Regions from separate parts of the Photobacterium carnosum genome, predicted to be linked through region 2. Evidence: predicted binding sites of a transcription regulator. Region 2 holds the regulator's gene; the other holds the start of a gene.

Region 1 (15,563 bases), on a different contig from region 2:
CAGGATTGAAGTTGTTGTATGATTTGCCTAAGCGTACACGTAAAGAAAAACTGTCTGGGGTTTATCATCATCGTATTCATGATTGCCATCACCCGGTGTTGCGTGGTTTTGATGATACCTTTTTTGCCCCCCATTCTCGTTATGCTGATTTTTCTGCAGATTATCTAAGTACACATACTGACTTAGATATTTTAGCGACATCTGATCTAGCCGGTGTTTATTTAGCGGCGACTAAAGATAAGCGTAATGTCTTTGTTACGGGTCATCCTGAATATGATGTCGATACACTCCATCATGAATTTGTTCGTGATAGTGAGCAAGGGATGGAGCCAACGATTCCTGTAAATTACTATCCTAATGATGATGTTAATAGCGTACCTGTTGCGAGTTGGCGTAGTCATGGTCATTTACTTTTTAGTAATTGGCTTAATTATTGTGTTTACCAACAGACACCTTATGATTTGGCGCATTTTTCAGAAGCCAGTTTTACCAAAGATTAATAAAAAGGCCAGCTTAGTTAGCTGGCCTTTTTATTATTTATGAGTGAGGCAGAAATTAATGTTTATTCTGTTTTTCCCATAGTTTGGCTTTTTCAATTAATGCGGTAATTGTTGAACCTTGAATCAATATAGAGAAAACTACCACTGAGTAGGTCATGACAAGGATGATTTCTCTGACATCAATATCTTTTGCTGGAATAACGATCACTCCCGCAGGTACCGCCATGGCCATTGCGAGTGCTAAACCACCACGTAACCCTCCCCACGTAAGGATCTTAACTGACATTGGGTTATATTGACGGTAATGGCTAAAGCCAATATAAGGCAGTTTTACGCTTAAATAACGGCTTAGTAATACCAATGGAATTGCGATTGCCATTAATATCCAGTCCTCTTGGTGAAAACTGAATTCAAGCATGGTCATACCAATAAGTAAGAATAATAGACCGTTTAGGAACTCATCAACTAATTCCCAGAAGTGATCAAGGTGCTCTTCACTTTCTTTTGAAAAGCCAATATAGCGCGTCCAGTTGCCGATCATAATGCCAGAGACAACCATGGCGAGTGGGCCTGATACATGGATAATTTCGGCAAAAGCATAACCAGCCGTTGGAATACCAATGGTTAATAATAATTCCATTGAGTGGTCGTTAGTCGAGCAGATAAGGTAATGGAAGATTAAACCTAAAATGAAACCATAAACAATGCCGCCTATCGCTTCTTGTAAGAATAATTGCGTCACGCTTAAGACTGTTGGCGTTTGATTACCAAAAGCGACGGTAAATAGAGTTACGAAGATAACTAAACCAAAACCATCATTAAATAATGACTCACCTTCGATTTGAGTCGAGATTCGGCGAGGGGCGTTCATCTTTTTAACAATAGCAAGTACGGCAATGGGGTCGGTTGGTGAGATCAGTGAGCCAAATAATAAACAGTAAATAAGATCAAGTTGGATCCCTAGTAACTGACAAATACCCCATAAGCTAAAGCCAATAAAAAAGGTTGAAAAGAGTGTGGAACCTAAAGCTAAGGTAGTGATTTCCCATTTTTGCTCTTTGAGGTGTGGCAATTTAATACCAAGCCCACCTGCAAAGAGCAAAAATCCTAAAATCCCTTTTAACAAAAAGTCTTCAAAGTTGATTTTTCCCATCTGGGTTGAAGCAATATCTTCAAGATGAAACCAGCCATTATGGCCTGCAAAAATAATAAGTAGCGATAAGATAAGAGAACCAGCCGTAATGGCGATGGTGGTTTGCATCTTACCTATCTTACTGTTTATAAAAGCTATAAGCATTGCTGCTGCAGCTAGGAAGCAGAGGGTGTTGTAAACCGACATGCAAAACCTCTAGATTAAATTATTGAGTAGATTTAATGGTTTGTGATAGTAAAACCATCAGTTAGTAATGGCTATCGTTAATTAACTTATTTTGCCATTGTACATGTTTGGACGTCTAGATTCCTATTTGAATTGTGATAGGATGTTATCAAGCTGTAATGGATTATAAGGATATAATGTAGTGTTAAAAGACAAGGATGTACTGCATAAGCGACTTGAACAGCAGATTTTGATCATTGATGGTGGCATGGGCACCATGATTCAAAGTTATAAGCTCGACGAGCAAGATTATCGAGGCCAACGATTTAGTGATTGGCATGCTGATCTTAAAGGTAATAATGATCTATTAGTTTTAACTCAGCCGCAATTAATTAAAGATATTCATCTTGAGTACCTTGAAGCTGGCGCTGATATTTTAGAAACCAACACCTTTAACGCGACCACCATTGCAATGGCTGACTATGATATGGAAAGCCTCAGTGCCGACATTAATTTTGCCGCAGCAACGCTTGCTCGTGAGGCAGCAGATGAATGGACGGCACAAACCCCGAATAAACCCCGTTTTGTGGCTGGAGTTCTAGGACCAACGAACCGTACTTGTTCTATTTCTCCTGATGTGAATGATCCTGGGTTTCGAAATGTCACTTTTGATGAGTTGGTGATTGCTTATAGCGAGTCTACCCACGCGTTAATCAAAGGTGGCGTCGATATTATTTTGATTGAAACCATTTTTGATACTCTGAATGCCAAAGCCTGTGCTTTTGCGGTCACGGGGGTTTTTGAAGAGCTTGGTTATGAGCTTCCTGTGATGATTTCAGGCACCATTACTGATGCCTCTGGGCGTACGCTTTCTGGTCAAACGACTGAAGCTTTCTATAATTCTTTGCGTCATGTAAAGCCGATTTCCTTTGGCTTAAATTGCGCCCTCGGCCCTGATGAATTACGCCAATATGTGGCTGAGTTATCACGTATTTCTGAATGTGCAGTATCAGCCCACCCAAATGCCGGATTGCCTAACGCATTTGGTGAGTATGATCTTGAAGCCGCTGAAATGGCTGAGCATATTAAAGAATGGGCGCAACAAGGCTTTTTAAATTTAGTTGGCGGATGTTGTGGTACTACTCCTGAACATATTCGACAGATGTATCAAGTTACCAAGAATATTAAACCTCGCGTGTTACCTGAAATTAAAGTTGCGTGTCGATTATCGGGGTTAGAGCCGCTGACTATTGAAGCTGAAAGTTTATTTGTTAATGTTGGTGAGCGGACAAATGTCACCGGATCTGCACGTTTTAAGCGTTTAATTAAAGATGAACTTTATGATGAAGCATTAGACGTTGCTCGTCAGCAAGTAGAATCTGGCGCGCAAATTATTGATATCAACATGGATGAAGGCATGTTGGATGCGCAGGCGGCAATGGTGCGCTTTCTTAATTTGTGTGCAACAGAGCCAGATATAGCCAAAGTGCCAATCATGGTTGATTCCTCGAAGTGGGAGATTATTGAAGCTGGACTTAAATGTGTTCAGGGCAAACCGATTGTTAACTCTATTTCACTCAAAGAAGGCAAAGAGAACTTTATTGCGCAAGCTAAGTTGCTACGTCGTTATGGCGCAGCAGTGATTGTAATGGCATTTGATGAAGTGGGTCAGGCTGATACTCGTGAGCGTAAAATTGAAATCTGTACTAATGCTTATCATATATTGGTCGATGAAGTGGGTTTTCCTGCTGAAGATATTATTTTTGATCCCAATATTTTTGCGATTGCGACCGGCATTGAAGAACATAATAATTATGCGGTTGATTTTATTGAAGCTATTGCTGAGATTAAACGTACCTTACCCCATGCGATGATTTCTGGTGGCGTGTCTAATGTGTCGTTTTCATTTCGAGGTAATAACCCTGTTCGAGAAGCGATCCATGCGGTGTTTTTATATTACTGCTTTAAAAATGGCATGGATATGGGGATCGTTAATGCGGGTCAGTTAGCGATTTATGATGATCTGTCTGATGAATTGCGTAATGCGGTTGAAGATGTAGTGCTTAATCGTCGTGATGATAGTACTGATCGCCTACTCGATATCGCCGCTAATTATCGTGATAGTGGTGCCGTTGAAGAAGATCGTACCCTGCAAGAGTGGCGCAGTTGGCCAGTTGATAAACGATTAGAGCACGCTTTAGTTAAAGGGATCACTGAATTTATTGTTGAAGATACTGAACTGGCTCGAGTGAATGCGGATAAGCCATTAGAAGTGATTGAAGGTCCTTTGATGGCGGGGATGAATGTCGTTGGTGACTTGTTTGGTGAAGGTAAGATGTTTTTACCTCAAGTCGTTAAATCTGCTCGTGTTATGAAACAAGCCGTTGCCCATTTAGAGCCGTATATTAATGCGGAAAAGCAAGCCGGATATACTAACGGTAAGATTTTATTAGCCACGGTAAAAGGTGATGTACACGATATTGGTAAGAATATTGTTGGGGTGGTACTTCAATGTAATAACTATGAAATTATCGACTTAGGTGTCATGGTTTCATGCGATAAAATTTTGCAGGTCGCTCAAGAACGGAATGTTGATATTATTGGATTGAGTGGTTTGATCACCCCTTCGCTTGATGAAATGGTCTATGTGGCTAAAGAAATGCAGCGTCGAGGTTTTGAGGTGCCGTTACTGATTGGCGGTGCTACTACCTCAAAAGCACATACCGCAGTAAAAATTGAACAAAATTATCAACAGCCAGTGGTGTATGTCTCTAATGCCTCGCGGGCGGTTGGCGTTTGCTCTGCGTTATTGTCTGAACAACAAAAACCTGCATTTGTAGAGCGCTTAGCTGCTGAATATGATGTTGTACGTGAACAATATGCGCGTAAAAAACCACGAACACCACCGATCACACTTGATCAAGCTCGAGCGAATGCTGTCGCCCTTGATTGGGTTAATTACACGCCGCCAGCGCCTAAAAAAGCTGGCGTGCATACCTTTACTGATTTTCCGGTTGCTAAATTACGTCAATATATCGATTGGACGCCATTTTTTATGACTTGGTCATTAAGTGGAAAATATCCAACCATTTTACGCCATGAAGTGGTGGGGGTTGAAGCGACTAAGTTGTTTGAAGATGCAAATCAGATCCTCGATGATATTGAACGCACAGGCATGATCAAAGCCAATGGCGTCTGTGGTTTATTCCCTGCAAATAATATTGGTGATGATATTGAAGTTTACACGGATGAAACGCGCACAGAAGTATTAACGGTACTGCATGGCTTACGCCAACAAACCAAGAAGCCCAAAGGTCCCAATTATTGTTTATCAGATTACATTGCCCCGAAAGGGAGTGGTAAAGCGGACTGGATTGGTGCGTTCGCCGTGACAGGTGGTATTGGTGAGTATGATATTGCTGATCAGTTTAAAGCGCAGGGTGATGATTATAACGCGATCATGGTTCAAGCGGTGGCGGATCGATTAGCAGAAGCGTTTGCTGAATGTATGCACCAAATAGTACGTAAACAAATTTGGGGCTATGCAGCGGATGAAGATCTTAGTAATGATGATTTGATCCGTGAAAAGTATCAGGGTATTCGTCCCGCTCCTGGCTATGCCGCCTGTCCTGAACATACCGAAAAAGGGGCGATTTGGCAGTTATTGGATGCAGAAGCCAATACAGGAATGGTGTTGACCGAGAGCTATGCGATGTGGCCGGGTGCTGCGGTATCAGGTTGGTATTTTTCACATCCAGATGCGCGTTATTTTGCGGTCGCGCAGATCCAACATGATCAGTTGGAAAGTTATGCTGATCGCAAAGGTTGGGATTTAATTGAAGCTGAAAAGTGGTTAGGGCCTAATTTGTCATAAAATTATTAGGTTAAAATAAATAAGGCGCAAACGTTGCGCCTTTTTTGGGTCTTTTTTCTTGTTGGTGCTGATAGTGGTTATTCTAAAAGTTGCTGATGCAGTGTTGTTATGACAGATTTAGCATCGGCTTCATTGACTAAAAAACACAGATTATGAGGACTAGCACCATAACAAATAAGACGTAAATTATACGCATCAAGAGCACCAAAGATATGCTTAGCGGAGCCTTTACTGTCACTCATATGATTCCCTATCAATGCCACTAACGACAAACCTTGTTCAATATCGACGCGGCATAATTGATTGAGCTGTTCAACGGCGGCTAAGGGTAAGGTCGGTGCACCGCCGCCAGTATCGGTTTGATCAAGGGTTAATGAAACGCTAACTTCGGAGGTGGTAATTAAATCGACTGAGATTTTATGTTCTGCCAAAATACGAAATACTTCGGCTAAAAAACCATAAGCTTGAAACATATTGAGACTAGTTAAAGTCACTAAGGTTTGATTGCCACGTAACGCCAATGCTCGAAATAGTGGTGCTTGTTCAACGGTTTTTCTGATCCATGTTCCACCTTGTTGCGGTGCTATTGATGAGCCAATAAAGACGGGGATCTGGTGGCGAATAGCGGGAACCAGTGTTGATGGATGGAGGATCTTGGCACCAAAATTAGCCATTTCAGAGGCTTCACTAAAACTGATTTCTTTAATGGGTTTTGCTGCTGCGGTAATGCGAGGATCAGTGGTGTACATTCCCGGAACATCAGTCCAGATCTCTAGTGTGGTCGCATCAACAGCTTCTGCAATTAGTGCAGCACTATAATCACTTCCACCTCGGCCAAGAGTGGTGGTATTACCAAATTCATCACGACCTATAAAGCCTTGTGACACCGCAATCTGGGTATCGACGAGTGGCACCAAATATTGTTGAGCTAATTGACGAATAAGATCTGGCTGTGGAATCGCTTTACCAAACTGGGTGTCGGTACGCATTACATCACGAATATCAAATCGAATCGCAGCGGCATTCATCTCAACTAAAATTTGGTTAAAGAGGTAGGTTGATAATAGCTCGCCATGACTGACTAATTTATCCGTGAGTTGGGGGGATGATGCAATTGCTGCTTGTGCAGAAGCTGAGGCTATATCATCGAATAATGCGTAAATAGCATCACTGACCGTGTGTGGGTGCTGTAGTTGATTCAGTATCTGTTGGTGAGTATCAGTTAATTGCTGTAAATGTTGCTGGCGTAGCGTGATATCACTAATGCCATTAGCTAAGGCGACCAGTAAATTAGTTACGCCTGAACAAGCACTTATTAATACTATTTTGGTGTGTGGATTGGCAATAACAATATTTGCACTGCGGCACATTGCTGCATAATCGGCAACACTGGTGCCACCAAATTTAGCCACAATTAATGGATTTGTTGTCGCGGTCGGAATCATGCTCATTACGGTGTTCTCCCTTTTGTTGTCAATCGTGCAAGGTCGGCTTTTGTTTCGGAAGAATTCCCGACGTCCATTGTCGAGGAGATAATAGGCAGTCACGCACCTCTTCTGTAGTGAATAATCACTGTTGTCATTGAATAGGAAATCGCCCTTAGTTGTCAATTGTTAAATGATGATTTATTTAAGGTTACTAAAAAGTATGTATTTATGACGGGTTTTTGGGTTATTACTTGCGGCTTTTGTGTTGCTCTAATACTCTGTAGTGACCACTATCGTGCTATCACCTTATTGATAATAATCATGATTTAATGGAGTTGAATCTATGTCTATCACCAGTTTTATACCACCCCAAAGAACACTTATGGGACCGGGTCCTTCTGATATCTATCCGCAAGTATTACAAGCCCTAAGTCGGCCGACAATTGGCCATCTTGATCCATTGTTTATTAAAATGATGGATGAGCTTAAACAACTGCTGCAATACGCTTTTCAAACTAAAAATACGTTTACGATTGCAGTATCAGCACCGGGCAGTGCTGGCATGGAAGCGTGTTTTGTTAATTTAGTTGAGGCGGGTGATAAGGTCTTAGTTTGCCGTAATGGTGTCTTTGGTGACCGCATGCGAGAGAACGTTGAACGCTGTGGTGGCATCGCAATCATGGTTGATAATGCATGGGGGGAGCCCGTCTCGCCAGTTTTAGTTGAGCAAGCATTACACGCCGATCCTGAGATTAAAATTGTCGCGTTTGTACATGCAGAAACGTCAACGGGCGCGCTATCTGATGCTAAAACTTTGGCTGAAATTGCGCGAAAGTATGGCTGTTTAACCATTGTCGATGCCGTGACTTCATTAGGTGGTGTACCTTTACTGGTGGATGAATGGCAACTGGATGCGGTTTATTCGGGCAGTCAAAAATGCTTATCTTGTGTGCCAGGATTGTCGCCACTGACGTTTTCCGAGCAAGCAATTGCTAAAATTCAACAACGTAAAACACCAGTCCAAAGTTGGTTTTTGGATCAAAGTTTAGTGCTGGGTTATTGGAGTGGTGAAGGTAAGCGTAGCTATCACCATACCGCGCCCGTCAATAGCTTATATGCATTACATGAAGCATTAGTGTTGTTACACAATGAAGGTTTAGAGCAAGCATGGCAGCGACATCACCGAGCGCATCTTGAATTAAAAACAGGACTTGAAGCGCTAGGGATTCAATTTGTGGTTGAAGAGGCGTATCGACTGCCACAGCTTAATGCGGTGTATATTCCTGAAGGTATCGATGATGCCGCGGTAAGATCGACCTTATTAGAACGCTATAATCTTGAGATTGGTGCGGGATTAGGCACACTCGCAGGTAAAGCATGGCGTATTGGATTAATGGGCTATGCTGCGCGCAGTGAAAACGTTGCTTTGTGTCTGAAAGCTCTTGAAAGCACGTTAAAATAAATAGAGTGATGAACCATCAATGGCCATTGTAATAGCCATTGATGGTTAGCTGTGATTACTTCGCTGATGAAGTTGTAGTTGCGTCGCTAAGCTGAGTGAGACTTGGAAATAATTGTTGTGCTTCATGTGTCACTTGGGCTGCTTGATCGGTATTACCTTGTGCTGTGTACGCAAGTATTAGGTTTTCAAATAATGCGGGACGAGGCCAATGCTGTGCTTTTTGGTTTGCCCATTGAATATATTCAGTAATTAACTGAGGTTTTTCGGTTGCAATACCTAATTGTAGTTGAGTTAAATGAAGATCCCATTCAAAACGATTTTGCCACGCCCATGGATTATTCACTTTAATTAAATAATCAATATTAACCGGTCGTGTTGTTTCAAATTTGGTGAGTAACCAACCTGAATATAATGTTGTTAGCATAAAGCCAGTGATAATTATGGGGGTAATAATGGCAAAAACTTTGATGCTTAAAGTATATGTTACTTGTCGGCGGTGATATTTTGCAGTGAGATTATCGACCCAAAAAATTAAGATGATAAATATTAGCCAATGTACCAAAGAATGGTAGAACGGGTATTCAAGTTGGGTATGCAGCACGATAGGGAAAAACAAGCCAGTTAATGCTAATTGAGTTCCATTAGGGGCTCTTCTTATCTTTATAAAAACAGCAAATGCCGCTAATAATAAACCGATTAACGGTATAATACCGCCCTCTACTGCCCAATATAATAGTTCATTGTGAGGATGATCTAAGCTTGGGATCCCCGCTGGTTGATGTGCGGGATCTTGTTGATGCCATAGTGCTGTTTGGGTGATATATGCGATTTCAAATTTACCATAGCCATAGCCCGTTAATGGTTTAGTAGTAAACATCTCATAGGCTTGTGGAAAATGGATTTCTCGAGGGCTTTCTAATGAGACACTTTCTCCTCTTGGTGACCAATGTTCAGTTGATGCGATATTCCATGCAAAACATAGCCCTAATGCAATCATTAATAGCCATAAGCGTTGAGTTTGTTTAGCGGCAAAACGACGTAAATATGGCAGCATTAGCAGTAGGCCAATGATTGCACCTAACCATCCTGTACGCGAATTTAATACGACAATAATGGGAATGGTAAGAACTGGAGTGATAAGTAAGGTGATATGTTGCCATGACCATTTACCACGATATAACGGTACTCGTGCTAATAGATAAGTACTAATCACTAGTCCTGTGGCTAAAAAGCTTGCCATTACATTAGGTTGTTGGAATATTCCATAAGGGCGGTTGGCAATGACGTTATAGCCAATAGGGTTCTTTGCTGGGATCCAAAGATATTGATACCATGCAAAAATAGCTTCAATTAAAACGCCAATTAAAATAAACCACAGTAAACGTTGGCGCTGTTGATGGGTAAAAACAAATTGTTGCAAACTCACAAAGAAAAGAAATCCTGCCCACAAAGTAAATAAGCGATTAAACGCAGCCTCTGCATCAGCATTAGGGTAAAAAACGGGAAGTGTGAGTAGTATACAGCAGCCAAATAGTAGTAACGTTAGCCGAGAGTAACGCCATATTTGTTGACGGTAAATTTCGAGTAAGCCCAAAGATATAGCAAAGCTAAATGGGATCCATACTGCGGCATTAAATGAGAGTTCAAGCCCTGAACCACCGGGATTATGTTGAAAGTAATGCATTGCAACAATAAAAATAATTCCTATTGTTGCAAGGAAATAGGGTACCAAAGGTTTAGAAATCCGTTTTTGTTCTAATTTGGTACCTTTAAGTTGTAACACTGTCATGGTTGTTCCTGAGTATGAATAAGCAAACAGGCTGAATAAAATCAGCCTGTTGATACATGTTAAAGCATTTTTATCTGTTAACTTAGCAACGGTTTGAGGAACCTTGCTGTATGTGAGCCTTTTACTTTGGCTACATCTTCAGGTGTACCTATCGCTATAATTTCACCACCACCATTACCGCCTTCCGGACCGAGATCAATTACCCAGTCTGCGGTTTTTATTACATCGAGATTATGTTCGATAACAACGATGGTATTACCACGATCACGTAGCTTATGTAGTACTGTTAGCAGTTGCTGAATATCATGGAAGTGTAAGCCTGTTGTGGGTTCATCTAAAATATACAAGGTCTGACCTGTGTCACGTTTAGATAACTCTTTAGCCAGTTTAACCCGTTGTGCTTCACCACCCGATAAGGTTGTAGCTGCTTGTCCTAGACGAATATACGATAAACCGACATCGATTAATGTTTTCAATTTTCGCGCAATTGCTGGAACAGGTTCAAAAAACTGATGCGCATCCTCAACGGTTAGCTGTAAAACTTCATCAATACTTTTTCCTTTGTAACGTACCTCTAAGGTTTCACGATTGTAGCGTTTACCTTTACACGCATCGCATGGTACATAAACGTCAGGTAAAAAGTGCATTTCAACTTTGATAACGCCATCACCTTGGCACGCTTCACAGCGTCCACCGCGAACATTAAAGCTAAAGCGCCCAGGTTTATAACCTCGAGATCGGGATTCTTGAGTACCCGCAAAGAGTTCACGAATAGGCGTAAAAATACCCGTATAAGTGGCGGGGTTTGAACGTGGTGTGCGGCCAATCGGGCTTTGATCAATGTCGATCACTTTATCAAAATGTTCTAAATCTTGAATTTCTTTATAAGGTGCAGGTGTACCCGTTGTTGCGCCATTGAGTCGCTGGTGGGCGATCTTAAAGAAAGTATCATTGATCAAGGTTGATTTACCTGATCCCGAAACACCCGTAATGCAGGTAAATAATCCAACAGGAATTTCGACATTAACATCTTTAAGGTTATTACCGCTGGCCCCTAAAAGTTTAACTGTTTTTTCAGGATCAAAAGGTACGCGTTGTGCTGGAATAGCGATTGATTTTTTACCACTAAGATATTGACCAGTTAACGATTTTTTTGATTTTAAAATATCTTTAATCGTGCCTTCGGCAATAATTTCACCGCCATGTACACCTGCGCCAGGACCGATATCAATCACATAGTCAGCGGCACGAATGGCATCTTCATCATGCTCAACCACAATCACGGTATTACCAAGATCACGTAAATGGATCAGGGTTTTAAGTAATCGTTCGTTGTCACGCTGGTGGAGACCAATCGAAGGTTCATCAAGTACATACATGACTCCCATTAAACCAGCGCCAATTTGACTTGCGAGTCGAATACGCTGCGCTTCACCACCTGAAAGGGTCTCGGCACTACGAGAAATACTTAAATAATTTAAGCCGACATTGATTAAGAAGCTTAAACGTTGATTGATTTCTTTGAGTATTTTAGCGGCAATTTGAGCTCGTTGGCCTGTTAATTTTAATTGATCAAAGAAAGTAAATGCGTCATTGATACTCATGTCGCAGATATGAGGAAGGTTAGTTTCACCAATAAAAACGTGACGTGCTTCTTGACGTAACCGTGAACCATGGCAGCTTGAACATGGTTTTTTTGATACAAATTTAGCCAGTTCTTCACGGACAGAGTTAGATTCTGTTTCGTGATAACGGCGTTCCATATTATTTAAAATACCTTCAAACGGATGCCGACGAACGGTAATGTCACCGCGATCATTAATATATTTAAATTCAATATCTGTGGTGCCAGATCCACTTAGGATCAAGGTTTGAATTTTTTTAGGTAAGGTATTGAAAGGTGCTTCAACATCAAATTTGAAATGCTCAGCTAATGATTTGAGCATTTGGAAATAGTAAAAATTACGTTTATCCCAGCCGCGAATAGCACCGCCAGCTAAACTGAGTTGGTCATTTTGCACCACGCGCTCAGGATCAAAATATTGTTGAACGCCTAAGCCATCACAGGTGCCACAAGCCCCCGCAGGGTTATTAAACGAAAATAATCGCGGCTCAAGTTCTTGCATACTGTAGCCACAATGTGGGCAAGCAAAGTTAGCTGAAAAAACCTGTTCTGGTGCCTCGCCAGCAATCATGGGTGCAATAATCACTGTACCGCCTGAAAGTTCGAGTGCGGTTTCAAATGATTCGGCTAAACGTAATTGCAGATCATCACGGACTTTAAGACGATCAACGACAACTTCAATAGTGTGTTTTTTCTGAAGTTCTAATGTCGGTGGATCTGATAGGTCACACACTTCGCCATCAATACGCGCACGAATATAACCTTGGGCGGCAAGGTTGGCGAGGGTTTTTACATGTTCGCCTTTGCGCTCTTTTACGATGGGAGCGAGCAACATTAATTTGCTGCCTTCGTCCATAGCGAGTACTTGATCGACCATTTGGCTAACGGTTTGTGCGGCCAGAGGAACGTTATGAGTCGGGCAGCGAGGTTCGCCTACACGAGCATAGAGTAAACGTAAATAGTCATAAATTTCGGTAATAGTGCCGACAGTAGAACGAGGATTATGTGACGTTGATTTTTGTTCAATCGAGATGGCTGGTGATAAACCTTCAATATGATCAACATCAGGCTTTTCCATTAACGATAAAAATTGGCGAGCATAAGCTGACAGTGATTCGACATAGCGGCGTTGACCTTCAGCATATAAGGTATCGAAGGCTAACGATGATTTTCCCGAACCCGATAAGCCCGTGATAACAACGAGCTTGTCGCGAGGAATGGAAATATTGATATTTTTGAGATTATGGGTGCGTGCACCCTGTACTTCGATGTAATCCATACCCATCACTATTGTTTTACTTGATTGTTAGTGAGTAGTATTTCATAGCCGCTTTTAATGAGCAAAAGATACTGAATAAAAACACAGCGGTAAAAATCCCACTATCAGTAAGCGGGATTGTTTGACGTTTTAGTTTGCTTACTTCTTGCTGGTTTGCTGTTGTGCTAACTTAGAAGCTTGATCTTTTTTATAAATATTTTCATAGCAGTAGTTGGTTGCTTCGATGTAGCCATCAACGCTACCACAGTCAAAACGTTTACCTTTAAATTTGTATGCTAATACACAACCAGATTGTGCTTGTTTTAGTAGAGCATCAGTGATTTGGATCTCACCGCCTTTACCTGGCTCTGTGTCTTCGATGATATCAAAAATATCAGGCGTTAGAATGTAACGACCGATAATAGCAAGGTTGCTTGGTGCTGTACCTGGTTCTGGTTTCTCTACCATGTTATCAACTCGGAAGAGATCATCACGGATCATTTGACCTGCGATCACACCGTATTTATGGGTATCTTCTGCTGGGACTTCTTCAACCGCAACGATTGAACAACGGAATTGCTTATAAAGTGCCGCCATTTGAGCGAGTACACCTTGATCTTCGTTTACACAAAGGTCATCAGCAAGTACCACTGCAAATGGTTCGTTACCTACTAACTCACGGCCCACAAGGATCGCGTGGCCTAAGCCTTTCATTTCACCTTGACGAATGTAAGTGAAGTGCGCTGAATCAATCACGCGACGGATATCAAATAAAAGCTCTTCTTTATTAGTACCGCTAATTTGATGTTCTAGTTCGTAGTTTTTATCAAAGTGATCCATCAAGGTATTTTTACCACGACCAGTAACGATACACATACCATTCATACCAGCTTGAATTGCTTCTTCAACACCATATTCAATCAGAGGTTTATTTACGATAGGCATCATCTCTTTTGGCATTGATTTTGTTGCAGGAAGAAAACGGGTGCCGTAGCCAGCTGCTGGAAATAGACATTTCTTGATCATAGTGTTTCCTAGATTTCATGTAATTGATAATGTATTGAATGCAGATTGAAATATATCTACTTATTTCGTTAGCGAGAATTAACAAAAAAATAGTCGTTATTGTTTTGTTAACTCATAAAGAAAATTATGCACAATGTTAGAGATTTTAAACGATAAATCAACTGAATATCATTGTCGAACTCGCAAATTATAAGTGTCATATAAATGATAGCTTTATGCTTCCAATTACGGTTACGAGACTAGGATATAGACTTCGATTATGTTTTTATGATCACCCATATAGCATTTTACATGGGTGATTGTGTGACCTGACATATTTTGGCGCTATGCCTTAGCCTTGCTGACATGATAAACTGTAAGATTAAGTATAAACTTACATTAAGCGGCTATTAACACCCAGTACCGTCGCTATCAGCTTTGGAGTGAACTATGGCCAGTCGTGGCGTAAATAAAGTTATCCTAATCGGTAACTTAGGAAATGATCCAGAAATTCGTTACATGCCTAGCGGTGGTGCAGTAGCTAATATTACTATTGCAACCTCTGAATCTTGGCGTGATAAAGCTACCGGTGAGCAGCGTGAAAAAACAGAATGGCACCGTGTAGCATTGTTTGGAAAATTAGCAGAAGTCGCTGGTGAATACTTACGTAAAGGCTCACAAGTGTACATTGAAGGCCAATTACAAACACGTAAGTGGCAGAATCAGCAAGGCCAAGATCAATACACAACTGAAGTTGTTGTTCAAGGTTTTAATGGTGTGATGCAAATGCTAGGTAGCCGTAATGGTGGCCAAGGTGCACCAATGGGTGGTCAGCAACAACAGCAAAATCAAGGTAACTGGGGTCAGCCTCAACAACCTGCTGCTGCGCCACAGCAAAATTATGCACCACAGCAACCAAAGCCGTCACAACAGCAAGCACCTCAGCAGTCGGCTCCACAGCAGCCACAGCAGCAATATAATGAACCACCAATGGATTTTGACGACGATATTCCATTCTAGGACTCATATAAAATAAAAGTGTAAGAATAAACGCTTTTAATTACCAAATTAAACATTAACCCAGCAGAAATGCTGGGTTTTTTTGTGTCAAAAATATCAGACCTACGTTAGAATATTCTTTCTCTCATTATTTATCTTGTTATATTTATGAAATATTTAGATATCGTTATTACATTATTATTGTCTTTATTACTAACACTAGGTGTTGGATACGAGAATAAAATAATAATAGTGGCTGGATGCTTATTTTTAGCATTGATTTTTTTATCAGCTAAACGTTGGTTTA
Region 2 (15,563 bases):
AATGCCCAGCCTTTGGCACATTCAACTGCACGTTGCCAACCACGGTAGCGACGATTACGTTTTTTATCGTCTTCGCATGGTGTAAAGCTACGATCTAATTGTGATTTATGTTTAAGTTCATCAATGCTGTCCCAAAAACCAATGGCTAAACCTGCTAAATAAGCCGCGCCAAGAGCGGTAACTTCGGTAACGACAGGGCGATGGACTTCCGTTGCTAAAATATCTGCTTGGAATTGCATCAAGAAGTTATTGGCAACAGCGCCACCATCAACTCGTAATATATCGAGCTTAATGCCTGAATCAGCTTGCATCGCATCAAGTACATCACGGGTTTGGTAAGCAACACTTTCAAGGGTGGCACGAATAATATGATTAGAATTCACGCCGCGAGTTAAGCCAACAATCGCACCACGCGCATACGGGTCCCAATAAGGTGCCCCTAAACCAGTAAAGGCAGGCACCACATAAACACCGTTAGCACTGCCGACTTTTTCAGCAAAGTATTCTGAATCGTTAGCATCACTAAGTAGTTTTACTTCATCACGCAACCATTGGACTGAGGCTCCTCCCATAAAAACAGCGCCTTCAAGGGCGTAAGCAACTTCACCTTTAGGACCACAAGCAAGGGTTGTTAGCAGACCATTATGGGAGGTGACTTTTTCTTTGCCAGTATTCATTAGCAAGAAACAGCCCGTACCATAGGTGTTTTTAGCCTGTCCTGCAGAGACACACATTTGACCAAATAAAGCGGCTTGTTGATCGCCCGCAATACCCGCGATAGGAATACGAGTACCGCCTTTACCACCAATATTGGTTTGACCGTAGACTTCAGATGAGGCTTTCACTTCTGGCATCATCGATAGTGGAATATTCAATACCGATAATAATTTTTCATCCCATTGCAAGGTGTTGATATTAAACAGCATGGTGCGAGAGGCGTTAGTGTAATCAGTAACGAAAACACGGCCTTGAGTCATTTTCCAAATCAGCCAAGTATCGACGGTACCAAATAATAATTCACCCGCTTCAGCTTGCTCTCGTGCGCCTTCAACGTTATCAAGGATCCATTTAACTTTGGTGGCGGAGAAATACGGATCAACCACTAAACCTGTCGCTTCTCGAATATAATCAGTTAACCCTTGTTGTTTCAATTCTTCACACATATCAGCAGTACGACGACATTGCCATACGATAGCGTTATAAACAGGTTTACCGGTTTTTTTATTCCAAACGATGGTGGTTTCACGTTGGTTAGTAATACCAATCGCCGCCACTTGATCGCTGCGAATACCTGCTTTGGCTAATGCTTCAACCATGGTTGAACTTTGGGTCGCATAAATTTCAAGAGGATCATGCTCAACCCAGCCAGCTTTAGGATAGATTTGAGTAAATTCGCGTTGTGATGAACAAACGATATTGGCATTGTGATCGAGCACCACCGCGCGAGAGCTGGTTGTTCCTTGATCTAGCGCCACAATATATTTTCGATCAGTAGTCATGATGGGTTCCTCGTTATCTTTATTATATTAGAGTCAGTGTCAATTGAGGGGGCATTAAGACCCCTTTGATTGTATTTATGGTTCAAATATTATGCTTCAACCGCAGGGGTCTCTGTATTGCCTTCACATTTGTTCGGTAGCGTACATTTGTTACCTGGAAGGTAAACACCCATAAATTTAGGGTATGCCCAGCCACCAAAAAGTGCGCCACAAATTGGTGCCAGTATTGGTACGATAAAGTAAGGAATATCTTTAGCACCAGTGAGTGCTACTGTGTCCCAACCCGCAAAGAAAGTGAGTAACTTTGGTCCAAAATCACGCGCAGGATTCATGGCAAAGCCAGTTAGTGGACCTAATGAGCCACCGATAACGGCAATCACTAAGCCGATGAGCAAAGGACCCATAGCACCACGAGGGGCACCATTTTTATCATCGCCAATCGCTAAAATGGCAAACATTAAAATTGCTGTAATGGTAAATTCAACCGCAAATGCACCACCAAAGCTTAATGATGGGTGAGGGAATGTTGAAAAGATAGAGGCGGTATCAAGGCTAGCAACCGTGCCACGAACAATGTTATGGCTGGCTTCATAATCAGTAAAAAGGTTGCTGTATAAAGCATAAATTAACGCTGCCGCTGCAAAAGCACCTAATACTTGCGCCATGATATAAGGCAAAACTTTGCGTTTATTGAAACCATGGAAACTGGCTAAGGCGATGGTTACTGCTGGGTTTAAATGGGCACCAGAAACCCCTGCTGTGACATAAATAGCAATGGCGACGCCAAGACCCCACATTATACTTATTTCCCATTGACCAAAGTCAGCACCGGTTAATTTCATCGCCGCGACACAGCCAACACCAAAAAATATCAGTAGTCCAGTACCGATAAATTCTGCAAAACATTCTCCGACTAGCGCATTAGGTTTGGAACTTGCCATATTGTCAGTCCTTTTGATAAGTAATGTAGGGTATCTCGTTATCCTTTATGCGCTGTAATTTACAATAGTTACTTTTTTTTAAAATAATAACGACTCAGTAATGTGCGTTCGAGCATAAATTATTTTCTAAAGTGAGCGTTTGGTGGGTTTTTATTGTCGAGTTAGTTAGGGACAGATCATCGATTGTGATATTTAGGTTATATTGTCGCGAGGGTATGGATTAGAACCATGAAATATAAAATAGCGGCGCTAAATTATCATGGTAATGTCAGACATAATTTGAGAAGGTTCGCAGTTATTACATTATTGACGGTTGACTGTGAAAAAATGATTTTGATGGTATTAACGTGGGTTAAATATGCTTAAAGTTGTTGAATTTAGCTGTTTTTAACTGCTAAATTAAGTAGATATTAGCTGCCTTTGCAAAAATTACATCAGACTTGTATGATTTTCCGTCAATTGCACGAATGCAATGGAAATGTAGATGTCAGCAAGCCATTGCCTCGTTAGAATAGTAGCTAAATATATATAACCCTGTCCGTAGAGATTACCTTCAATTGTTAAGGTAAATATATGGGCATAGATCAGGTGAACAATATGTCTCTAGAAATGTTGGAAAAATTGGAAGCCAAAGTTCAAATGGCTGTGGATTCAATTTCTTTGTTACAAATGGAAATTGATGAACTAAAAGAAAAAAATGATAGCCTAGCTATGGAAGCACAAGAACTACGTTCTGGTCGTGAGAGTCTTGTTCAAGATAACGAAGCACTACGTGGTGAGCATAACGTATGGCAAGATCGCGTACGTACACTACTAGGTAAGATGGATAGCGTAGAATAATCGCGTATTTATTTTAATACGATTATCGGCTCGGTATAACACCTGAAAAAGGTGATATGCCGAGCCGATATTTTATGTGTTGAGATTATGTTTACAACAACGAATGAGTTTATATCGAATGGTAGTTAATGCCACCGTGCAATTTATTAGGCTAATACCATACCGATAGCAAACAATAAATTGGTGATTAAGGCACATTTAACCATGGTTGCCATCATGGGTCTTAGGGCTGCGCCATCCGTTGAATCATACACTTGACGACCATGATTAATTAGAAGTGGTAGGCTGAGAATAAATAACCAGCCAAAGAGTGATTTTACTTCTAATAGGGCAAACAAGCTAAACAATACCACACTAGTCGAAAGTAGTATTAGATGGTATTTACGCCCCCATTGCGGGCCCATGCGTACCACTAAGGTTTGTTTACCACAGGCTTTATCATTATCAATATCACGTAAATTATTGATATTGAGTACACCAACAGCCAATAAACCACACGCTGTTGCGGGTAACATGATTAATGAATCAATTTGCCCAGTTTGTAGATAATAAGTACCCGCGACACCAAGCCATCCAAAAAAGATCAGTACTGATAGATCCCCAAGACCACGGTAGCCATAAGGTTTATTACCTACGGTATAGGCAATAGAAGCGGCAATTGCCAGTAATCCAAGTACTAAAAATCCAATAATATCATGCGGGTTTTTACACGCGATTAAAATTAAGGTTAAGCCACTAATAGCGGTAAGAATAATATTAACAATCATTGCTTTACGCATTGTTGCTGCCGTAACTAAACCTGATTGCATGGCACGTTGTGGACCTAAACGATCATTGTTATCGGTACCTTTAACGGCATCACCGTAGTCATTAGCAAGGTTAGAAAGGATTTGTAATAAAAGGGCGGTTAATAACGCGAGCGCTGCAATACTTGCAGAAAAACTACCATGCCATTTTGCAACGGCGCTACCACATACGATTGAGGCGATGGCAAGAGGTAAGGTTTTTGGTCTGGCGGCATCTAACCAAATTGTCAGTGAAGAGGGTGAGTTCATAAATTAGATACTTAAAGTGAATACTGAAAAGGTATTATGGCGTAAATTTGGTCATGCGCAAATTTATCCCATTAATGTTTGTAAAAAACAAAAAAACGGCGCGAAAAAACGCACCGTTTATAATGATAATAATTGGTTTAAATTTGATTATAAAATGAAGCGGCTTAAATCTTCATCAGCAACAAATTCACCTAAACGTGCTTGTACATAAGCATCATCGATTAGGAATTTTTCGCCTGCTTTTTCGCTAGCATCATAAGAAATCTCTTCCATTAAGCGTTCCATAACAGTGTATAAACGGCGGGCACCAATATTTTCAGTGCGCTCATTTACCTGCCATGCAGCTTCAGCCAAGCTATTAACACCTTCTGCGGTAAATTCGATATTTACTGACTCAGTTGCCATTAACGCAACATATTGCTGAGTTAATGATGCTTTTGGCTCAGTAAGAATACGTTTAAAGTCATGGCTAGTCAGTGCTTCTAGTTCCACTCGAATCGGTAAACGACCTTGTAGCTCAGGAATTAAATCTGACGGTTTAGCGACTTGGAATGCGCCTGATGCGATAAATAAAATATGATCTGTTTTAACCATACCGTGTTTAGTCGACACTGTACTGCCTTCGACCAATGGTAATAAATCACGTTGTACGCCTTCACGAGAAACGTCAGGACCTGATGATTCACCACGCTTACAAATTTTATCGATTTCATCAATAAAGACAATACCGTTATTTTCTGCAGCAAAAATAGCTTGTTCTTTTAATTCTTCTTGATTAACGAGTTTAGCGGCTTCTTCTTCAGTTGCAGCTTTTAACGCGTCTTTGATTTTCATCTTACGTTTTTTGCTAGTGTTACCAGCAAGATTTTGGAACATGCCTTGTAACTGGTTGGTCATTTCTTCCATACCAGGAGGCGCCATGATTTCAACGCCCATTTGTGGCGCTGCAACATCAATCTCGATTTCTTTATCATCAAGCTTACCTTCACGTAATTTCTTACGGAAAGATTGACGAGTGGTTGACTCTGTTGGCGCTTCTTCGTTTTGTCCCCATGCATCACGTGCGGGTGGCAATAACACATCAAGAATACGTTCTTCTGCTAGTTCTTCAGCATGGACACGTACTTTTTCTGTTGCTTGTTGATGAACCATTTTGACTGCGACATCAGTAAGGTCGCGAATAATGGTTTCGACTTCTTTACCGACATAACCTACTTCAGTAAATTTCGTCGCTTCAACTTTAATGAACGGAGCATTAGCCAGTTTAGCTAAACGACGGGCGATTTCAGTTTTACCTACGCCTGTTGGACCAATCATTAGAATATTTTTAGGGGTTACTTCTACGCGCAGCTCTTCAGGAAGCTGCATGCGACGCCAGCGGTTACGCAGTGCAATCGCAACCGCTCGCTTGGCTTTGTCTTGACCGATAATATGGCGGTCAAGTTCGTGAACGATTTCGCGAGGAGTCATCTCAGACATTGCAACTTCCTTACTTAGTTTCTAGTTCTTCAATAGTATGATTGTGGTTGGTAAACACACAAATATCACCCGCAATATTTAACGCTTTTTCAGCAATTTCACGTGCGCTAAGATCGGTATTTTCTAATAATGCAATCGCTGCGGCTTGGGCGAAGTTACCGCCAGAACCAATAGCAACTAAATCATGTTCTGGTTGCACTACATCACCGTTACCAGTAATGATTAATGAGCCAGTTTCATCAGCAACGACTAATAAAGCTTCTAGCTTTCGTAGTGCACGATCAGTACGCCAATCTTTGGCTAACTCAACCGCTGATTTCAATAGATGGCCTTGGTGCATTTCTAATTTACGTTCGAAACGTTCAAATAAAGTAAAAGCATCAGCCGTGCCGCCAGCAAAACCAGCGAGTACTTTATTGTTATAGAGACGACGAACTTTGCGTGCATTGCCTTTCATTACTGTATTGCCAAGTGAGACTTGACCATCACCAGCAATTACGACATTGCCGTTACGACGAACAGATACAATAGTTGTCATGTTAAACTCTCTTTGATTCAGCTCCGACGTTAGCCGGGATCTTTAATGCTATTAGATCTGGGGATAGAGACGGCGGTTTTCAAGGTGTCGGTGACAATTGCTGATTGTGGTTGTCATCATTATTGCACTTATAAAAAAGGATGCCACATAGGCATCCTTTAGTGTTATTACGCTTAATGATGATTATTGCCAGAACCAAATTGCACAAGGGCTAATGCCATTTTTTTGTAATTTGTTCTGATCATTCATGGCCAAGCGCTTATCTTTATAAGGGCCAAGTACGACGCGGTACCAAGTACCTCTATCGTTGGTTGATACTTTTATTTGGCTGTTTAATCCTTGAAATGCAATCGTTGCTTTGCGCTCATCAGCTTGAGCTTGGCTATGGTAAGCACCACATTGTAATAAATAAGGCTTACTGGGCTTATCTTTTGCAACGACTTGTTTAGGCGTTAAGACGGGCACAATGACTTTTTTATTTTCTAATTCTTGAATATAACGCCATTTTTCTTCAGGTTTCGGAGGTAGGGCGTTGGTATCGGTTTTTACTGGTTGCGGTTTGATAATAATCGCAGCTGGTGTGACAGGTGCAGTTTCAGGCACATCAGTCCCTGAAAGGAAAAATAAACCTACAATTAGTCCACACACTAATATAACAGCCAATGCCGCCCATTTTGTTGGAAAACCTGTTGACGGTGTTTTTTTGCCTTTATGGCTGGCTTTTGCCTTTATTGGCGCTGGTTTCGGTGAGCGCCCGCGTTTTACATAATCTTTAGTGGCCACAATATCGACAAATTAGTTGGGAAGATAGACAGAACGCTATGTTACAAAGTTGGATTGATCCTGACCAGTTATTATCGCGGTTTCACTGATAATTAACCCCATATTACGACAAAGATGATCGGTTTTATGATCTTGGTACGGTAACGCGCCGAATATGGGGGAAATCAATTAGCGACTTGGTGGCGCAGCACTTTCACGAATAACCAGTTTTGCATCCAATAAACGTGAACCTGCCTGAACATCTTTACCTTTGAGCAATTCAAGTAGCATTATCATGGCTTGACGGCCGATCTCATAACGAGGCTGTGAAACCGTCGTTAAAGGTGGATCGCAATATTCTGCAAATTGAATATCATCAAAACCGACAATAGACATATCATGCGGTACACGTAAACCAAGACGTTTGGCTTGTTGCATTGCGCCGATAGCCATTACATCAGAATGACAAAATAATGCGGTTGGCGGTTCAGGTAAAGCTAGTAGCGCAGTAATCGCCCGTGCTCCTGCGGCAAAGCTGAAGTCACCTTTAATGGTGTAGGCAGGGTTTAAGGTAATGCCGGCACGACGGAGAGCTTGCTGATAACCTTGCTGGCGGAACTGCGACAGGGCTGCTTTATCAGGGCCAGTAATTTGGGCGATGCGTTTATGGCCCATTTGGGTGAGGTAATTCACCGCATCAAAGGCTGCGGTTAAGTTATCAATGTGCACCGTAGGTAATTCAAGCTCTGGCGCATATTCACACGCCATGACTAATGGTGGTAGATTTTTTTGTTCAGGTTTACTGACGTCAAAGGGTAAATTATTACCTAATAACAACATACCATCAGCTTGCTTAGTAAACACTAAATTCGCAAATGAGTTTTCCCGACGTTGTTGTTGGCCGCTGTCACCGAGTAACACTAAATAACCATTTTCCATCGCTGCTTCTTCAATGCCACGAATAATCTCAGTGAAATAAGGATCACAGATATCCGGAACAATGGTCACAATGGTTTTCGATTCATTGCGGCGTAGGTTACGTGCCAGTGAGTTTGGTGAATATCCAGCTTCCATTACGGCTTGCTCAACTTTTTTCCTTGTTGATGCCGATACTTTTTCCGGGTTCATTAGTGCGCGCGAAACCGTCGCGGTTGATACCCCGGCTAGCTGGGCAACGTCCTTCATTGTCGCCATAGTGCTTTCCTCTTTTGCTATATTTTTCTAGTTTACAGTTGACGGGTTGATACTGAAAATATTCAAATATATTTGTCAACTAATTGTAACTGACTGAAAAAAGTCAATTCATGAGCATATTGTAGAATGGATGCATAAGTTGAAACTTGCTTTCAATAGCATAAATTACATTCGCTATGTGAACTGCATCGCATTGTCTAGTTTAAGTTAAATCTTGTGGTTCGACATCAATTGACCATCGAATTTTTTTAGCAAGCGGTAATAATTGGATCGCTGGCTTGGCAATACTGAGCATTTGTTGAAGTTTATTTCGATTAGGCGTTTGTAAAATTAATTGCCATCGGAATCGTCCTGCACGTCGAGCAAGCGGGGCGGGATTAGGGCCTAAGACACAACAATCTTGATCATAAACTGGGCTCGCTTCAAAAATTGCGCGAATTTGTTGTAAGAATTGACACACTAAATCACTGTCATTAGCTTCAGCGCGAAGTAGCACTAAATGAGTAAAGGGTGGCAGTAATGCTTGGCGGCGTTCAGTTAATGCTGTTTGAGAAAAAACGCCATAACCTTTATGCAGTAATGATTGTAGCAATTGATGCTCAGGATGATGGGTTTGTAATAATACTGAACCTGGTTTACTGGCACGTCCAGCTCGACCTGCAACCTGAATAAACAGTTGTGCTAGTCGCTCAGAGGCTCGAAAATCATTACTGAATAATGCGCTATCAACATCAATTAATGCGACTAAAGTAACATCAGGGAAATGGTGTCCTTTTGCTAACATTTGGGTGCCGATTAAAATTTGATATTCGTTGTTTTTAATCGCTTCTAAATAGTTTTCGAGTGACCCTTTACGACGGGTACTATCTCTATCAATACGTACAGTTTTAAATTCAGGAAATAGCTCTGCTAATTGTGCTTCAAGTTGCTCGGTACCGACACCCACTGGTGATAATTGCGTTGATCCACATTGTAGGCATTGGTGCATTATTGGTCTTTGAGTCGCACAATGATGGCAGCGTAATTCACCTGATTGTTGGTGAAGGGTATAGTACGCATCACAACGATCACATTCTGCGATCCAACCACATTCATGGCACATCATTGCAGGTGAAAAACCACGTCGATTAAGAAACAACATCACTTGGTTACCCGCATTGAGGTTTTTACGCATTTCTGCGATCAGCGGCGCTGATAATCCTGCATTTAGATATAAACCTTTGACATCAATAACGCCATGACGAGCAGCGCTAGCATTTCCGGCACGTTTTGAAAGGGTCAGATAATGATATTTACCTGTTTGAGCATTATGTAAGGTTTCAAGTGCAGGGGTTGCTGAGCCTAAGATGATTGGAATGTTTTCTTTATTGGCACGCATTACCGCCAGATCACGGGCATGGTAACGTAAGCTATCTTGTTGTTTATATGACGCATCATGTTCTTCATCAACAATAATAATCCCGAGGTTCGCAAACGGGGTAAATAGTGCTGAACGGGTACCAATAATGATCCCTGCTTGATTATCTCGCCCAGCAAGCCATGCCGTCATGCGTTCACTATCATTTAGACCTGAGTGTACGGTTTCTAATGGCACATTAAAACGGCGCTTAAAGCGGTTAATAGTTTGTGGGGTTAAGCCTATCTCTGGGACTAAAATAAGCGCTTGTTTACCCGCAGCTAAAATGGGTTCAAGTAGATTAAGATACACTTCAGTTTTTCCTGATCCCGTGACGCCATCTAATAGATAACATCCAAAATCTGGATTACTGTTAACGGTGGCAATGGCTAACGCTTGCTCTTCGTTTAAACGTGGTTTTTGTTCTGTGATCGCAAACTTCGGTTGCCATTGATGTTGTTTTGGTTGCTGCTGTTGTTCGATTACCCAGCCTTTTTGTACGACAGCTTTTAAGGTCGCACTATTAACGTCATGAGTGAGTAAGCTTTCGTGACTGAGTGGACCATGACGTAATAGATTTAGAATTTGAGCTTGCTTAGGGGCGCGCTTTAAACCATTTAGCGGCTGATCACGACCCGCTTCGGTAAGCTGCCAGTATTTTAGCGGTGCGGTTGATGCTTCTCGACCTTTACGTAATAAAGCGGGCATCGCATTGGCTAGAGTATCCCCTAATGGATATTGATAATAACGACTGGCCCATTTTAATAACTCAAAGAGAGCGGGTTGCCATAAAGGTTGGCTATCTAAGACTTGTTGAATCGGTTTTAACTGTTGAACAGGAAAATCAGAATCATTACCGATAGCAATTATAATCCCGACTAATCGTTGGCGACCAAAAGGCACTAGCACGCGTCCACCGATAACTGGGGTGGTGTTAGGTTTGATTAAATAATCAAAAACTTTGTCGAGTGGGATAGGTAAAGCAACGCGCGCTATTAGGGGGTTCATATTTTATCGCTTTGATTGAACTTGTACTAAATAATAACAGATCGCGTGATATGGAATAAGTGCTGCTATGTAGCAATCATTAATTACTGTTTTAGTGATTGCTACAAAGAGTGATAAAAAAACAGCGTCTGAGTTGATCTATTGAGAACGATTGATTACTATACGCCGCCTGATTTGTCGTAAATTTACGGCAGACTATTTTATTAATCACGTGTGGTGCCCGGCTTTGGATCGGGAGAGCGACACGGCCTTAACTTGAGGTTTCCCCATGAAACAAGGTATCCACCCAGAATACAAAACAGTAAACGCACGTTGTTCTTGCGGTAACACTTTCGAATTTAACTCTACTATGAGTAAAGACATCAGCCTTGATGTATGCGATAAGTGTCACCCATTCTACACTGGTAAGCAACGTCAAGTTAGCTCTGGCGGTCGTGTGGACAAATTCAACAAGCGTTTTGGCGCGCTTGCTAGCAAGTAATTATTTGCCAGCTGAATTTACAAAAAAGGGATGCGCAAGCATCCCTTTTTTTATAGCTTAAATTTGTCAGATGTAAAAAAACCAGCAGTCATGCTGGTTTTTTGCTATCTCATGTACATGTTATTCATTAATGTCTTCGTAAGTAATACCCATCGCATCCATCAATAACTTTGCTTCTGCAGGAATATCGTCAGGGTGATCTTTACGGATATCATCATCTGTAGGTAACGGTTGGCCTGTATAGGCATGTAAGAAAGCTTCACAGAGTAGTTCACTGTTGGTAGCGTGGCGCAGGTTATTGACCTGACGGCGAGTACGTTCATCAGTAAGAATTTTGAGAACCTTTAATGGAATAGACACTGTAATTTTTTTTACTTGTTCATTTTTCTTACCGTGTTCTGCATAAGGGCTAATATATTCGCCATTCCACTTTGCCATGTTTTACCTTCTCAGCGATGTTTAATTAATGATGATAACAATGTCGCGATGACGGTTGTTAGTACATAGTCATGATAGGCGGCGATATTACGTGAACATCGCTAGTTTGTCCTCTACCGTGGTATATAACAGTTACTAGATCACGACTATTTTTTCAATTATTGAATTTTAGCGGGATTTACTGCTATAAGCAAAGACATATAGGCGTCCAGATGTGTTGACGTCTTATTTTGAGGTGGTTAAGGTTGTTAACAGCCATCATTATTTATTTACAGGGTTCACCCCCTTATAACAAGGAACGTTATTATGAGTGATAAGCAGCTTGCGACCATTGCGGTTCGCACTGGTATTGATGTTGATTCACAATACAATGCAATTGTTCCGCCTATTTATTTAACTTCAACCTATAGTTTTCCCGCTTTAGGTGAGTTACCTCAATATGATTATTCCCGTTCAGGTAATCCGACCCGAAATACATTGGCTGATGCCTTGAGTGACATGGAAGGCGGTGCGGGTGGGGTAGTGACTAGTTGCGGTACTGCTGCGATGAATTTATTGGTCTCAGCGCTTTTGGGGCCTGATGATTTATTGATTGCTCCCCATGATTGTTATGGTGGCAGTTACCGTTTATTTAATACTCGCGCGCAGAAAGGCGATTTTAAGGTGCTGTTTATTGATCAGTCTGATCCAGAGGCCTTAGCGGCGGCGTTCGCACAAAAACCAACCTTGTTATGGCTTGAAACCCCCTCTAACCCTTTAGTGCGTGTCATCGATATTAAAGCGATCTGCCAACAAGCACAGACGGTTGGTTGCCAAGTTGCGGTTGATAACACCTTCCTATCACCATTATTACAACAGCCATTATCGCTGGGCGCTGATTTTGTGGTGCATTCAACCACTAAATATATTAATGGCCACTCTGATGTTATCGGGGGTGTTCTCATTGCTAAAGACCAAGCTGCGGCTGAAAATTTAAGTTGGTGGGCCAATTGTATTGGTGCAACGGGGGCACCCTTTGATGCGTATTTGACGTTACGTGGATTACGCACATTAGCACCAAGAATGCGGATGCATGAAGAAAATGGTGCGGCAGTATTGGCTTATTTACAGCAACAACCTTTGGTTGGCACCATTTATCATCCAAGTTTACCGACTCATGCAGGGCATGAAATTGCTAAGCGTCAGCAACGTGGTTTTGGTTCGATGATGAGTTTTGAATTCGCAGGAAGTTATCAACAACTGGAATTGTTTGTTAAAACGCTACAATTGTTTTCGTTAGCCGAATCATTAGGGGGAACTGAGAGTTTAATTGCTCATCCTGCATCGATGACCCATCGCGCAATGACTGATGACGAACAGCGAGCGGCAGGGATTTCAACTTCTTTATTGCGGTTATCAGTTGGCTTAGAAGATCCTCGTGATTTAATGGCCGATCTTATGCAAGCATTTGCTGCTGCCGAGGCGATCTGTTGATAAAAAAAGCTATGCCAGTGACATAAATTTGGTGGTAGTTGATTTGCGTGTTTTTGCGATTGAAAGCTCGTGGTATCGCGAGAATCCATTAGTGATTCAGGCGCTAAATAGGATGTGATGGTAGGGGGGTAATATCTGATATTAGCAGGTGAGTGACAATGCTGTAGTTGATAGCGTTGGCATGAAATGTTTGTAATAAAAAAGCCGCAGTTTGAACTGCGGCTTTTTTGTTGGATATAAACTTAGTTGATAGCGACTGCACTACCTTCACTGTCCATATCTTTAAGTTCAGTTAATACTTCTTCAGCCCATAATATCCAAGCTTGGCGGTTATGAAGACCACGGCGCAAGGTTAAACGGTCGAGACGTTGCTGACGATCCATGTTTTTGTAATCACCAAAATGAATGTTCTCTAGCTCTTGATAATGACTTATCAAAATGTGTGATTCATCAATTAAAGCTTCAAGTTGCTGCTGCATTGGCAATGAATTGTGGACACCACAAATCAGTAGCTTTGCAGAAAACTCATCGCGAGTAGTGGGATTACGAGCTGGCTCTTGGAACCACTCAAATAACGCCTGATGACCAAGATCGGTAATTGAATACACTTTACGATCAGGTTTGCCATTTTGAGGTTCAAGACGACAAGTTACTTGATCGTTCATTGCCATTTTATTGAGTTCACGATACACCTGCTGGTGGCTCGCTTTCCAAAAATAACCGATACTGTGTGAAAATTCTTTGGTTATATCGTAACCAGTTGCTTCTCGAGTGCTAAGCACTGTTAAAATTACATGTGGTAGTGACATCTCTTCTATCCGTTAAATATATAAAATAAAAAAACACAATAGGGCTTAGATTATGTAACGCTTCAAATGACGTTTTTAATTTATAATCGTGCTATTGCACTGCCTAATTGCGGTCGCATAGAATATCATTAATTGGCTCAATATCGATACTTCTAGTTCAATTATCTGTTACTGAGGCGTTTCAATTTATTATCTTGTAAACAATAGCCAAGTTGATTTAGTACTAAAAAAATAATAATTTGATTGAAATATATTCATCTTTAATCATATTGATACTTTTATATCTTAGTCTTTATAAGCAATGTAGTGCTGTATCAAAATTGAGACTTAGCTATATTATTTAACAAAATTATAAATAATAGTCAAAAAAAAAGGCTATCCGAAGATAGCCTTTTTCGTGTGATTAGTCGATCAACCTGTGTTTCGCATGCCGGTTGCAATGCCGGCAATAGTAATCATTAATGCTTCTTCGAGCTCTGTTGGTAACTCTTTCTGTTGGCGAGTACGGTAAAGTAATTCTGCCTGCAGCATATTAAGTGGTTCAACATAAATATTCCGTAAGCGAATAGATTCAGCACCCCACGGATCTTGTTGCATTAAGTGATCATTATTTTCAACGGTTAAGACTGTTTTAATGTCTTGCTGTAATTGTGAGCGTAATTGCTTACCTAAAGGCCATAAGGCTTCATCAGTTAAGCGTTGGTCATAGTATTCAGTAATGCCAAGATTAGTTTTACTGTATACCATTTCTAGCATACCTAACCGGGTTGAGAAAAACGGCCATTCGCGACACATTTCTTCTAGTTGTGCGGTATCACCATTATCAATTGAATGTTGAATCGCTTCACCCGCGCCTAACCATGCTGGTAATAAGAGGCGGTTTTGACTCCAAGCAAAAATCCATGGAATAGCACGTAGGCTTTCAACGCCACCATTAGGATTACGTTTTGCAGGACGAGAGCCTAGCGGTAATTTACCCAGTTCAGATTCTGGCGTTGCGGCGCGGAAATAAGGAATAAACTCAGGTGTGTTACGGACTATATTACGGTACGCGTCACATGAAACATTAGAAAGTTGGTCCATAATCTGACGCCATTCTTGTTTCGGTGCTGGCGGCGGCAGTAAGTTAGCTTCTAACGTTGCGCTCGCATAAAGGCTGAGGCTGTTAATCGCCACTTCAGGTAGCCCAAGCTTAAAGCGAATCATCTCACCTTGTTCTGTTACGCGTAAGCCGCCTTTTAGGCTGCGTGGTGGTTGAGATAACAACGCCGCATGTGCTGGTGCACCGCCACGACCAATACTACCGCCACGACCATGGAATAAGGTAATTTCAACTTCTGCTTTTTCACAGACATCAACCAGTTTTTCCATCGCACTGTATTGTGCCCAGCCCGCTGACATGACACCGGCATCTTTGGCTGAATCAGAATAGCCAATCATTACCATTTGATGGTTTTGAATAAAGCCACGGTACCAGTCAATATTAAGCAGTTGCTCAATAACATCAGCACCATTATTTAAGTCTTCAAGTGTTTCAAATAATGGACACACATCCATGCGGAACGGGCAACCTGCTTCTTGTAATAATAGGTGCACGGCTAGTACATCAGAGGCTGTACGTGCCATTGAAATCACATAAGCACCTAACGC

Evidence for each region. The regulator MetJ, encoded in region 2, represses methionine synthesis genes. The targets are predictions, from matches to a motif close to TTAGACNTNTANANGTCTAA.
Region 1: the regulator MetJ is predicted to act here: its motif matches at 1,939-1,958, upstream of metH (methionine synthase).

Annotation. Positions count from the first base shown of each region.
Region 1 is NZ_WMDN01000011.1:907-16,469, forward strand. It holds gene metA (homoserine O-acetyltransferase MetA) at 1-500, shown strand, start outside; gene GLP24_RS11575 (cation:proton antiporter) at 556-1,839, opposite strand; gene metH (methionine synthase) at 2,021-5,692, shown strand; gene lysC (lysine-sensitive aspartokinase 3) at 5,770-7,137, opposite strand; gene GLP24_RS11590 (pyridoxal-phosphate-dependent aminotransferase family protein) at 7,463-8,581, shown strand; gene GLP24_RS11595 (PglL family O-oligosaccharyltransferase) at 8,637-10,370, opposite strand; gene uvrA (excinuclease ABC subunit UvrA) at 10,448-13,273, opposite strand; gene galU (UTP--glucose-1-phosphate uridylyltransferase GalU) at 13,412-14,278, opposite strand; gene GLP24_RS11610 (single-stranded DNA-binding protein) at 14,708-15,277, shown strand; gene GLP24_RS11615 (phosphoethanolamine transferase) at 15,425-15,563, shown strand, end outside.
Region 2 is NZ_WMDN01000008.1:47,245-62,807, reverse strand. It holds gene glpK (glycerol kinase GlpK) at 1-1,499, opposite strand, end outside; gene GLP24_RS09645 (MIP/aquaporin family protein) at 1,589-2,440, opposite strand; gene zapB (cell division protein ZapB) at 3,038-3,280, shown strand; gene GLP24_RS09635 (1,4-dihydroxy-2-naphthoate polyprenyltransferase) at 3,427-4,335, opposite strand; gene hslU (HslU--HslV peptidase ATPase subunit) at 4,483-5,814, opposite strand; gene hslV (ATP-dependent protease subunit HslV) at 5,825-6,352, opposite strand; gene GLP24_RS09620 (SPOR domain-containing protein) at 6,536-7,135, opposite strand; gene cytR (DNA-binding transcriptional regulator CytR) at 7,304-8,329, opposite strand; gene priA (primosomal protein N') at 8,511-10,712, opposite strand; gene rpmE (50S ribosomal protein L31) at 10,981-11,193, shown strand; gene metJ (met regulon transcriptional regulator MetJ) at 11,314-11,631, opposite strand; gene GLP24_RS09595 (O-succinylhomoserine (thiol)-lyase) at 11,938-13,104, shown strand; gene GLP24_RS09590 (PadR family transcriptional regulator) at 13,347-13,913, opposite strand; gene ppc (phosphoenolpyruvate carboxylase) at 14,325-15,563, opposite strand, start outside.